3 regions of the Paenibacillus sp. S25 genome follow, and region 3 is predicted to be linked to each of the others. Evidence: riboswitches for the same ligand, from Rfam matches in the RefSeq annotation. Region 3 holds a riboswitch; each other region holds the start of a gene.

Region 1 (3,282 bases), 2.0 Mb from region 3:
ATTACGCAGCACACCCTGAAATCCGGCTCCCGCCAGCGCCAGCGCTGCTCCTACCAACATTCCCAATAACACTCGTGGTAATCTGACCTTCAAAATAATCTGCTCTGAGGATGTATTCCAATCCGGTGTAAACGTATCGCCTAACCACGGAAGGTGGTTAACCAGTATGCCCGTGATCTGGCTGACCGGAAGCTTGGCCGAGCCGATGCCAAGACAGAGCAGCAGCGTCAGCAACAGCAAGACAAGACCTGTCCCTCCAAAGCCGATCAGTTTACGGTTCATTTGAAAATTTCAGGATACACGCCCTTGGCCACTTCCTTGAGACCTTCCGTTACGCGTGGACCCGGACGACTGATCAAATTATCATCCACGGCAAATACCCGGTTGTGGCGAACAGCCGATATTTGATCCCATCCACTGCGAGCTTTAATGATTTCGCCGAGCGTTTGACCAGTTTTGTCGTCCTTGACACTTTTGCTGTACAAAATCACGTCAGGGTTCGCAGCAATAATATTTTCTTCACTAATTTGGTACCACCCCTTCTGCGTGGCACCTACATTTTCGCCGCCCGCCAACGTAATCAGCTCGTCCATAAACTCGCCTTTACCAACTGTCCAGCCTGGTGAAAACTCGACGTATACCCGCAGCTTCTGCCCTTTACCGATATTTTTAACTCCTTCTTTCACTTCCGCTACATCTGTCCTCATCTTGTCAGTCACCGCTCTCGCTTCCTTCTGATGGTCGGTGATTTTCCCATACAATTCGATATTAGCTATGACATCTTCAACTGTCTTCGGTTCCGTTTTAAAAATCATAATTCCCATGTCACGCAGCTTGGTCGTAGCCTGTTCACTAAGTGATATCCCTGCAAAAACGACTTCCGGGTTAGCAGCAATGATCGCCTCTTCGTTCGGTTTCATAATACCGCCTACTTTAGGCTTTTTCGTAGCTGCTTCCGGGTAATCAGAGTAGTCGGAGACGCCAACTATTTCCTTATCCAGCCCGATGGCGAATAGCGCCTCGGTTTCTGCCGGGGAGACGGAAACGATTTTATCCGGCGCTTTTTTGAATGTAAATTCCTGTCCTGTTGCATCCTTAACCGTGAGTGGGTAAACTGTTTTGCCCGGAGGCTCTTGTGCGGTTACGGTCTGTCCCGGCTGCTGTGAAGAATTCTGGTTCTCTTTATTTTCAGCATTTTTTCCATTAGCGCCACATGCACTCAGCACAACTGCCAAAATCAGAACCAATAGACCTGTTGTCCAAACCTTTATTTTTTTTCCTGCCATGATTTGCACCCCTTCATAAAAAAATCGTTAAGAGCGTTACTTGAACATCATCAGATATCTTCTAAATCCAGCCTTCTTTTCCTATCAAAAAAACCCCGCATCCTCATATCAGGACACAGGGGTCACGTTAGCGCAGATCGTGCGCAGGCGGCAGCTTCTTTCCGCATGGACAGTCACTGCGAACACGTCATCCTTTCCTCGAAGGATTATGGTGACAGGCGGACGGGCAGGTATCCTGACTTATGGTAAAATCCATGTCCTGAAATTCTTTCATATGCTTAGTAGCACATAAAGAAGGACTAACGGGCATGTTTCCATTTACAGTGGCGGGACCGCGCCGGACTCACACCGACTTCCCTTTTAACAGCGCAGGCAAGGGAAACCATAGTTTCATCACGCTGCGCCGACCTCGTCTGCTGGATATTTGATGTAGTGGTAGTCAAGCCGTTCTTTTACTTGATGATTATAGGTTAAAAAGAGGCGGCTTACAACCCAAACAGCCTCTTTATCCGCTGGTGTCTAACCTAATGAGGAAGCATTTCTGCTATGTAATTGTGCCGTCCTGCCGACCTCAATTGAATCCTAAATGATTCTCCCGGCCTCGGATTCAGACTCCAAAAATCATGACCCGGTATCAGCATGCAAGCCAACTGACGAATTACGCCACCATGCGTAACGACCAAAACTGAGGGCGGCGCAGCAGTCAAATCCATGGGTTGAACTTCCATAGCAACACGCCATTCATACAGAGAGTCAAGAAATTTCCGTAGACGATTCACAAAATCTGCCCAAGACTCTCCTCCAGGAGGGGTTATCCGTTGCGGCTCATCAATCCAAGCGCGATACAACGACACATCCTTGAGCATGTCATACGTTTTTCCATCCCACTCGCCAAAATGAAGCTCTCGCAGACGTGGTTCCATTATAGGAGACATAGTAGATAGGGAACCTCCAGACGTCAATTCTGATTCCGGCACAATGATCTGCAGGGTCTGGCGACATCGCATTAAATCGCTGCAATAGATTCGAGCAAAGGACTGCCCTTGCAATTTTTCTTGCAAAGGCTTTAATTCCTGCTCTGCTCCCGGTAGCAAACCTAAGTCGGAGTGTCCCAGATATCGACGTTCCTTATTCCATAAGGTTGTACCGTGACGAACTAACACGAGTTCCATGTCCCAATGCAGATCTTCTTTAGCATCATACGGCACCTTATCCTCCTGTGAGTTCGGACTTTGTGCGTATTCTACCGTCCTTTTTGCTGCTATATCTTGTTTCAAGAAATGTCACTTCCTGCTCGATCATTATTCAGTGTGTCACTCCTCACCGCACCCATCCCAAAGCAAAACAACCTGCGGCTCCTAACAAACACAATCCTACAAACATACTGGACACGGCGAACATCAGCTGGATCGTATGCCGTATATCTTTCGACTCTAGCGGTCGTATCCAATCGCCCATGTATGCACGAAAGGAGCGCACGCCATGATACACATTATAGCCTCCAAGACGAATCCCCAGTGCACCAGCAACAGCCGATTCCGGGAAGCCACTGTTTGGGCTTGGGTGCAGACGAGCGTCTCGCTTGACTGTGCGCCAGCTTCTTGCAGCATCTCGCTTGTACATCCACGCCGCTACCACAAGCATTGCCGCTGTCAGGCGTGCCGGAATGTAGTTAGCGACATCATCCAGACGTGCTGAAGCCCAGCCTAAATGCAGATACTTTTCATTTTTGTAGCCAACCATGGAATCGAGCGTATTCACAGCACGATAAGCCAGCGCCAAGGGTGCTCCCCCGATCAAGGCATAAAAAAGCGGGGAAATAATCGCGTCCACGATATTTTCAGCGACCGTTTCGACGGTACCGCGTACAATCTCAGGCTCATCAAGCTGTTGCGTATCCCGCCCAACTATCATGCCCAGCTCCCGCCGTGCCGCAGCCAGGTCATCCGCCTGCAACGCTCGGTATACTGCCATTCCTGCGTCCTTTAGTCCTTTG
Region 2 (3,282 bases), 240 kb from region 3:
ACGTTCCAGTATAAAACGAATCATAGGATACGCAGCTCGTTATTCCGCAATATCAGATTGCGCTGTAATGTAGTAATACTCGATCGGATGGGGTGTAAAACCCTCCACCCCTTTTTTCACACCAAACACATTATCAGGATGCACAATGAACGACTGTGGCAAATCCGCATTGATGATATCCAGCGCTTGTAGTGTCACAGCATTACGCTGCGCTGTATCCTTCGCCAGCTTCAAGCTGTTAAGAATACTCTCTAGCGGTTTGGAACTATACCGGCTTACATTGGCTTCGCTTTTCGAAGAATAAAACATGTCCATAAAATATTGCGGCTCTCCTGTATGAGCAGTAAGCATACTGTACATAGCAAAATCCCAATCGTTTTTGGTCAACGCCTCGTCGATATTTTCCACCTTGCGAATCTTGACCTGGATTCCCTCTTTCAGCAATTGGCTTTGGATGACCTCAGCCATAACAGAGAGCTCCGGACGCTGAGGGAAAGTCAGCAGCGTAACCTCGAACGGCTTGCCTTGCTTAGTCCATGTCCCTTGGGCGTCCTTCTGCCAGCCATCCTTCGTCAACAGCTGCTCTGCCGTTCCCCCCAGCGCTTTACGCTCAACTTTACCAAAGGGAAGAATGCTCGGGAACGGACTGCTTGCTTCCGTACCGAAGCCTCTCATGACGGCGCTCACAATCGATGTGCGCGGAATCAGGCTGTCCACCACCTTACGGTTCGCCGCATCCTTGAATACTGGCGATTCCATATTGTACACGATCATATGGGTGCGCAAGGAGGGAGCCGACAGTACTTGTAGCTTGTCGTTCTTTTTCACTACCTCTGTGTTATCAACCGGAATATCGGTCGCTACGTCCACCTCGCCGGATTGCAGCGCCATCAGGCGCGAATTCCCGTCCGTAATGAACTTCATCGTCGCTTCAGCCAGTCGTGGCTTCTCGCCCCAATATCCGTCATAACGCTCTACGACCAACGATTGGTCCTTGTTGAACGCTTTGATTTTAAAGGCGCCTGTCATCGCTGGGTAGCTCTGCTCATCTTTCATCGATGCCACATCCAGTACAATCGTCGATGGATCAGCTAGATTGGACACCAACGCCGCATTCGGCTGGTTTGTCGTGATTTTCAAAGCCAGCGGGCCGCTTACATCAATGGACTTCACATTCAGTAAATCCTTCGCCAGATGGCTTTTCTCGATAGAGCGCAGTAAAGATGCTTTTACACTTGCTGCATCCATACTCTTTCCATCATGAAAAGTGACTTTATCCTGCAAGCTGAACGTCCAAACTGTAGGACTATCCTGCTTCCACTCCTTTGCCAGCCAAGCCACAGGCTCCAGCTTTTCATTCAAACGGACAAGTGTCTCACCTGCACCGGATCGCATCACATCCCAGCTATTATCTCCGTGCGGGTCAACGCCCGACGGTTTCCATGTATACGCCATTACCAGCTTTTTATCTGTCGCTGTTTGTTGTGCTGACGCGTTTTCACCCTTACCGGAGCTATCCGACGTCTTATTGCTGGCACATCCCGAAAGAGCCATAACTGCCAGCAACAGTATCACCCCTGTACATATCAACCATGAACTCCTGCTACGATTGCTAATCATTCAATGAATCCCCCTCTATCTTGTAAAATCATATAAACCTAACGCAAAACGCGAAAAAAGCATTCCGGACCACTTGATCAGCAGTCAGAAATGCTTTCATTATAAAATGTCAAAACTCACCTCGAAGCCAACTCCAAAAACATAGAAGGGATCAGATCGGTTTCAGACATTCCGTATGCAGCACGCCTAACCACCTCCCCAGCATCCCGTGGGTCTGACAGTGATGTCAAAACAGGCAGGTCTCCTGACTCCAGGCGCATCTTTCAGGCCTTCCCGGTTCTTCACAGTTCCAGTGGCTGTTCTGAAAGCTCCAGCAGTATCCTGCTAAGGCCTGTATACAGTGGCGGGCCCGTGTCGGAATCAACCGAACTTCCCTTTTAAGTGAACACGCTCAAAATCCATCTACATGGTCTCAACAAAACCCCGTACACAGAGTCGTCCGGCTCACACCTGTTTTCTTCCTTTATTTCTTTCCATTACGATCTTATTTTGTTGTCACAGGCTTGTCAATAAATGCTGCACAATAATTTAAATTTGAACGATAAGGTAGAAACAAGACGTAACCTCCAATTGCGTGCACGCAATTGAAGTGTTAAAATTAGGTATAGAGTAAACTACCGTGTCGTATACTAAAAAGAGTCTTCGCCGCGCCAACGGCAAAGACTCTTAGGACTTGAAAGGCTGTGGATCACCACCACGGCGCGCTGCATAACTAAATGTCAATGCAAACGAAACCCACCGTTAGGGGCCAACCTAATTACGCGGTGGGTTTTCGCTTGTTCCGAAATTTCCGACGTAGCCAGCGATAAAGTTTACGAATACTAAACACCAGGCTTAGTAACGTAACCATCCAACGCAACACATCGTAGCACGACACAAGTGTGACCATCGGCTTCACCCCCTTTCGGGAAGCTGCACCGTGGTCCGAAAACATCCACCACTATTCAAAATCCATAAGGTAAATTATACCACGACCTTGCCCACTACTCTAGCAAATTCCTCTAGTAGATAAATCAACTTAAGAGTTAACTTTAGCGCCACTGCACAGTCTCTATATGTCCCCAGACGGCAAGGGTATCTACTATTTAGGCAGCGCCTCTCAGAAAAATCAGGATGAAGGACGCGGCGTGTACTATTATGACTTTACTTCGAAAATCCAAACCCCGATCTTTATACAGGAAGAGGGTTTCATCAATAACTTCATGCTGCTAAATAAATAATCAGTTCTGGATAACTCCATGCCAAAAAGCCGGAAAAGAGGCATACGTCCTCTTTCCGGCTATCTTATTTTTTCCTAATCATCAAACCTTCTGTGGAACCTCCTGAACCGTCACGCTTTTGACCGATTCGCCCTGTTTTCTCGTCAAAACGATATTCAAGACAATCGCTGTAACCGAGCCCGAAACGATACCATTTTGCAACAGCATTTTGGCAAAGCTCGGCAGCTGGTCGAACATTTGTGGCAGAACGGCAGAGCCTAGGCCCACGGCAATGCTGCATGCTGCGATCAGCAGATTGCTTTCCTTCCGCAGATCCACTTCTGACAGAATAGACATGCCTGATGCAGCGACCGAGCCGAACATGACGATCATCGCCCCGCCCAGCACAGCGTTAGGAATCACTGTCGTTAAGGCAGCCAGCTTAGGAAGCAAACCAAGAACA
Region 3 (3,282 bases):
GTGCCTGTAATCCGCCAAGTACAACCTGTAGATGCTCAGCCACAGGCACAGCGTCATCCTTTTCCATATTGCAGAAGTCGCACGCCTTCACCTTAAACACATCGCCAATCGGCATGACGATGAATCGTTCATCCCGCAGCCGTCCGACCAGTTCCTCGGGGTCTGCGCACGGTACGCGCAGTACGATCTGATGATCTGGCGTGTATTCCAGCTCGCCGTCATCACCCGCTACCTCGGCGAGCAGCGCCATCTGGCGAGCGGTGAACTTCTTGTTTCCCACCCCGGGGGAAACGCCCACCTCAAATAGCGCAGGCTTGCCAAAGCCGCCTGTCGCCATTCCAGCCGTAGCCCCCGCTCCGGCCACCGCTGACGTTCCGGCGGTGCTCTCGAAGGTAGGCGCTTGCCCGCTCCAGCGAGCGTTGGCTGCGCCAGGCAGCTTGCCGCCAACAGCGAGGCGGCTTAGTGCCTCTGCCGCCAGCGATGCTGGGGCTGCGCCGGTTTGCACAGCATTCGTTGCCTGCACGGCAGCCATCGCTTGCGGGCGTGCCTGCGTCGCAACCGCAGCGCCGCTCGCGGAAGGCCCGCCGGGCGTAGTCGGGGCTGCGCCTGCCTGCGGTGTATCCTCTTGTGCGCCCAGTGACCACGGCTCCGCTTCCGTGCGGAGACGCTGGTGCGGCTTGAGTGCCTGCTCGGTCGCATCTAATGTGTATTTGCGCTGATATCCGCGCGGAGTCACGATCAAGCCGTCATACACCGTCGTCGAGGAATTGCCGATGATTACAGTCGTCAGCATCCCGATGTCATGATTCAGCATATCCTCCAGCGTCGTTACAATAACTTGCTGACGTTCACGATAAGCACTTTTCACCAACCCGACTGGAGTTTGCGGATCGCGGTAACGCAGCAAAATGGACTGCGTCTCCACAATCTGGCGGGTACGCCGACCACTGCGCGGGTTGTATAATGCAATTACAAAATCGGCCGAAGCCGCTGCTTCTACGCGCTTCACAATCGTTTCCCATGGGGTCAGATGATCACTCAGACTGATCGTGCACGCATCATGCATAACTGGCGCCCCCAACAGTGAAGCACAGGACTGAATAGCCGAAATCCCCGGTACGACTTCTACCTCAACTCCGTCCTCGCGTCGCCAGCCTTTTTGCATCAGTACCTCATACACCAGTCCTGCCATACCATAGACTCCCGCATCTCCACTGGAAATGACAGCTACCTTCTTGCCCATCTCTGCTTGGCGAACCGCCTCCTGCGCACGGCTCACTTCCTCTGTCATCCCTGTGCGTACAATCTCCTGTCCGTTCAACAACGGACGGATCAAATCAACGTAGGTATTGTAGCCGATAATGACCTCACTTTCGGCCAGCGCATCCAGCGCCCGTTTTGTGATATGTTCCATATCTCCTGGTCCAAATCCAATCACCAGCAATTTTCCTAATGGGCTCATCGTGCTCCTCCTATTCATCCTTTTCAGGGCAGCTATGCTATCTATTTCAATGATTTATGCACATCGTGTAACTCAAAAAAACCCCATCCTGCCCGGATGGGGTTTCTATGTACGCATCTCTCATCAGACGAACAAACAGCGTAAGAAGACACTATTTGTCTTCCTCCAGCCTGCCGTTGTCCTCCATCTGACTGTTTACGTTTCAAACGCTGCTGCACGTTCATATCCACGCAAACCTCTAGCCAACATGGAAAAAGCAACGTGTGCCTGATTTCCTGATTTCGTACACCCATCCTCTCCGCGAAGGTTAACGGTGCATACAGTTCAAGGTAGGTCTCCTGGCTTGGCATCAACGGATTCTTTCGTCTTCCCCGTTTTTCACGAGTGACCATTTTAAAAAATCCTCTTCCTTACAGTGGCGGGACCGCTCGGGATTTGCACCCGATTCCCTGTTACCCTTTGCTCAACCGCAAAGGCACCTTGTCTGTCCGCTATTTGATTATGGGTCTTATCATAACCTTGCCTCAATCAGTTGTGCAAGCACGAAAAACGCTTTATTTCAAGTTCTCTGCTTTATTTTTTAGCATATGTAGCAATTCGTCCGGGTCCGCAGAGATACTTAATAACGCTGGGTGCTCAGCCCCGGTAAACCCTTCTTGCACGCTATGACGTACCATTTCTACTAACGGGTCAAAATATCCATTCACATTCAACAGCCCAATGGGCTTGCGATGAATCCCGATTTGCGCCCAGCACAATACCTCGAATAGCTCCTCGAAGGTTCCCAAGCCACCTGGAAGGGCGATAAACGCATCGGCCATCTCGCTCATTGCCGCTTTACGCTCATGCATGCTTGCCACCTCAATAAATTCGGTAACTCCCCGATGAATGATCTCTGCATCAAATAACAGGGTAGGCATAATGCCAGTGACCTGACCGTCACCCGCCAGCATTCCATCTGCCACCTCTCCCATCAGCCCCCTGCTAGAGCCACCATAGATCAGACGGATATGATGGCGAGCCATGGCTTCCCCCAGCTTGCCTGCAGCCTCAACATATACCGATGAATGTCCAGGTCTGGACCCGGCAAATACGCAAATAGAATTCATTAACGTCTCAGCTCCTGTCCTAAGTATCATGCATCGAAACTTATTCATTATATTAGATAAACATTTTCGCTATAACAAAAATCTTTGTCGATGCATGTCCAACAAAAAAAGATAAAGACCTCGTAGGCCCTTATCTTTATTTTACTCTGTATCCCAAAATATAAGTTCATTTTTTAGCATACTGCATTTATAATTTCCAGCTCATTTCAATGACCATTCACGATCTTCAGACCACAGCCATGCACCGAATCGTTATGTTCAAAATATTTGCCCAGCTCCACCATCATCGCGCCCATGCGCTCTTCGGTTGGAAACACGACTCGATCAATCCCTTCTTCCACAATGGACTGTGCAGTCACCTTCCCTACGGATACAGCAATCACATCCTCACGAAAAGCTTCCAGTAAATCCTCGATTCGATTTTGCTCTCTGGCATATTGGGCCAAAAATCGGATTTGCGGACCACTTGTGAACGTAACAGCATCAACATTACGATGGATAACATCCTCCAGTAACGCCTGCAACTTTGCTTCCTCAGGTGGGATATGCTTATAAGGAAGTACCTGGCGGGTCACTGCCCCCTGCTCGTCCAGCCACTTTACCAACCGTGGAGCTGGATCGCCATGCAGTTGCAACAATACTTCCTTCCCCTTCAGATCGTATGGGGCGAAAGCTCCTGTCAATCCGATCAAACTTCCGTCCTCGTCTCGT

Evidence for each region. A riboswitch is a leader RNA that binds a small molecule or an ion and turns the genes downstream of it on or off. The one in region 3 is predicted to bind cobalamin.
Region 1: another riboswitch for cobalamin. It lies ahead of KAI37_RS06615 (ABC transporter substrate-binding protein); the one in region 3 lies ahead of cobJ (precorrin-3B C(17)-methyltransferase).
Region 2: another riboswitch for cobalamin. It lies ahead of KAI37_RS25280 (ABC transporter substrate-binding protein); the one in region 3 lies ahead of cobJ (precorrin-3B C(17)-methyltransferase).

The regions. Positions count from the first base shown of each region.
Region 1 is NZ_CP073683.1:1,537,622-1,540,903, reverse strand. Features, by position in the region: gene KAI37_RS06620 (FecCD family ABC transporter permease) at 1-282, opposite strand, end outside; gene KAI37_RS06615 (ABC transporter substrate-binding protein) at 279-1,286, opposite strand; cobalamin riboswitch at 1,495-1,688, opposite strand; gene KAI37_RS06610 (histidine phosphatase family protein) at 1,811-2,563, opposite strand; gene cbiB (adenosylcobinamide-phosphate synthase CbiB) at 2,607-3,282, opposite strand, start outside.
Region 2 is NZ_CP073683.1:5,759,260-5,762,541, forward strand. Features, by position in the region: gene nikB (nickel ABC transporter permease) at 1-24, opposite strand, end outside; gene KAI37_RS25280 (ABC transporter substrate-binding protein) at 40-1,620, opposite strand; cobalamin riboswitch at 1,838-2,041, opposite strand; gene KAI37_RS25285 (nucleobase:cation symporter-2 family protein) at 2,922-3,282, opposite strand, start outside.
Region 3 is NZ_CP073683.1:5,521,209-5,524,490, forward strand. Features, by position in the region: gene cobJ (precorrin-3B C(17)-methyltransferase) at 1-1,462, opposite strand, end outside; cobalamin riboswitch at 1,774-1,959, opposite strand; gene KAI37_RS24210 (LOG family protein) at 2,017-2,571, opposite strand; gene KAI37_RS24215 (uroporphyrinogen-III synthase) at 2,778-3,282, opposite strand, start outside.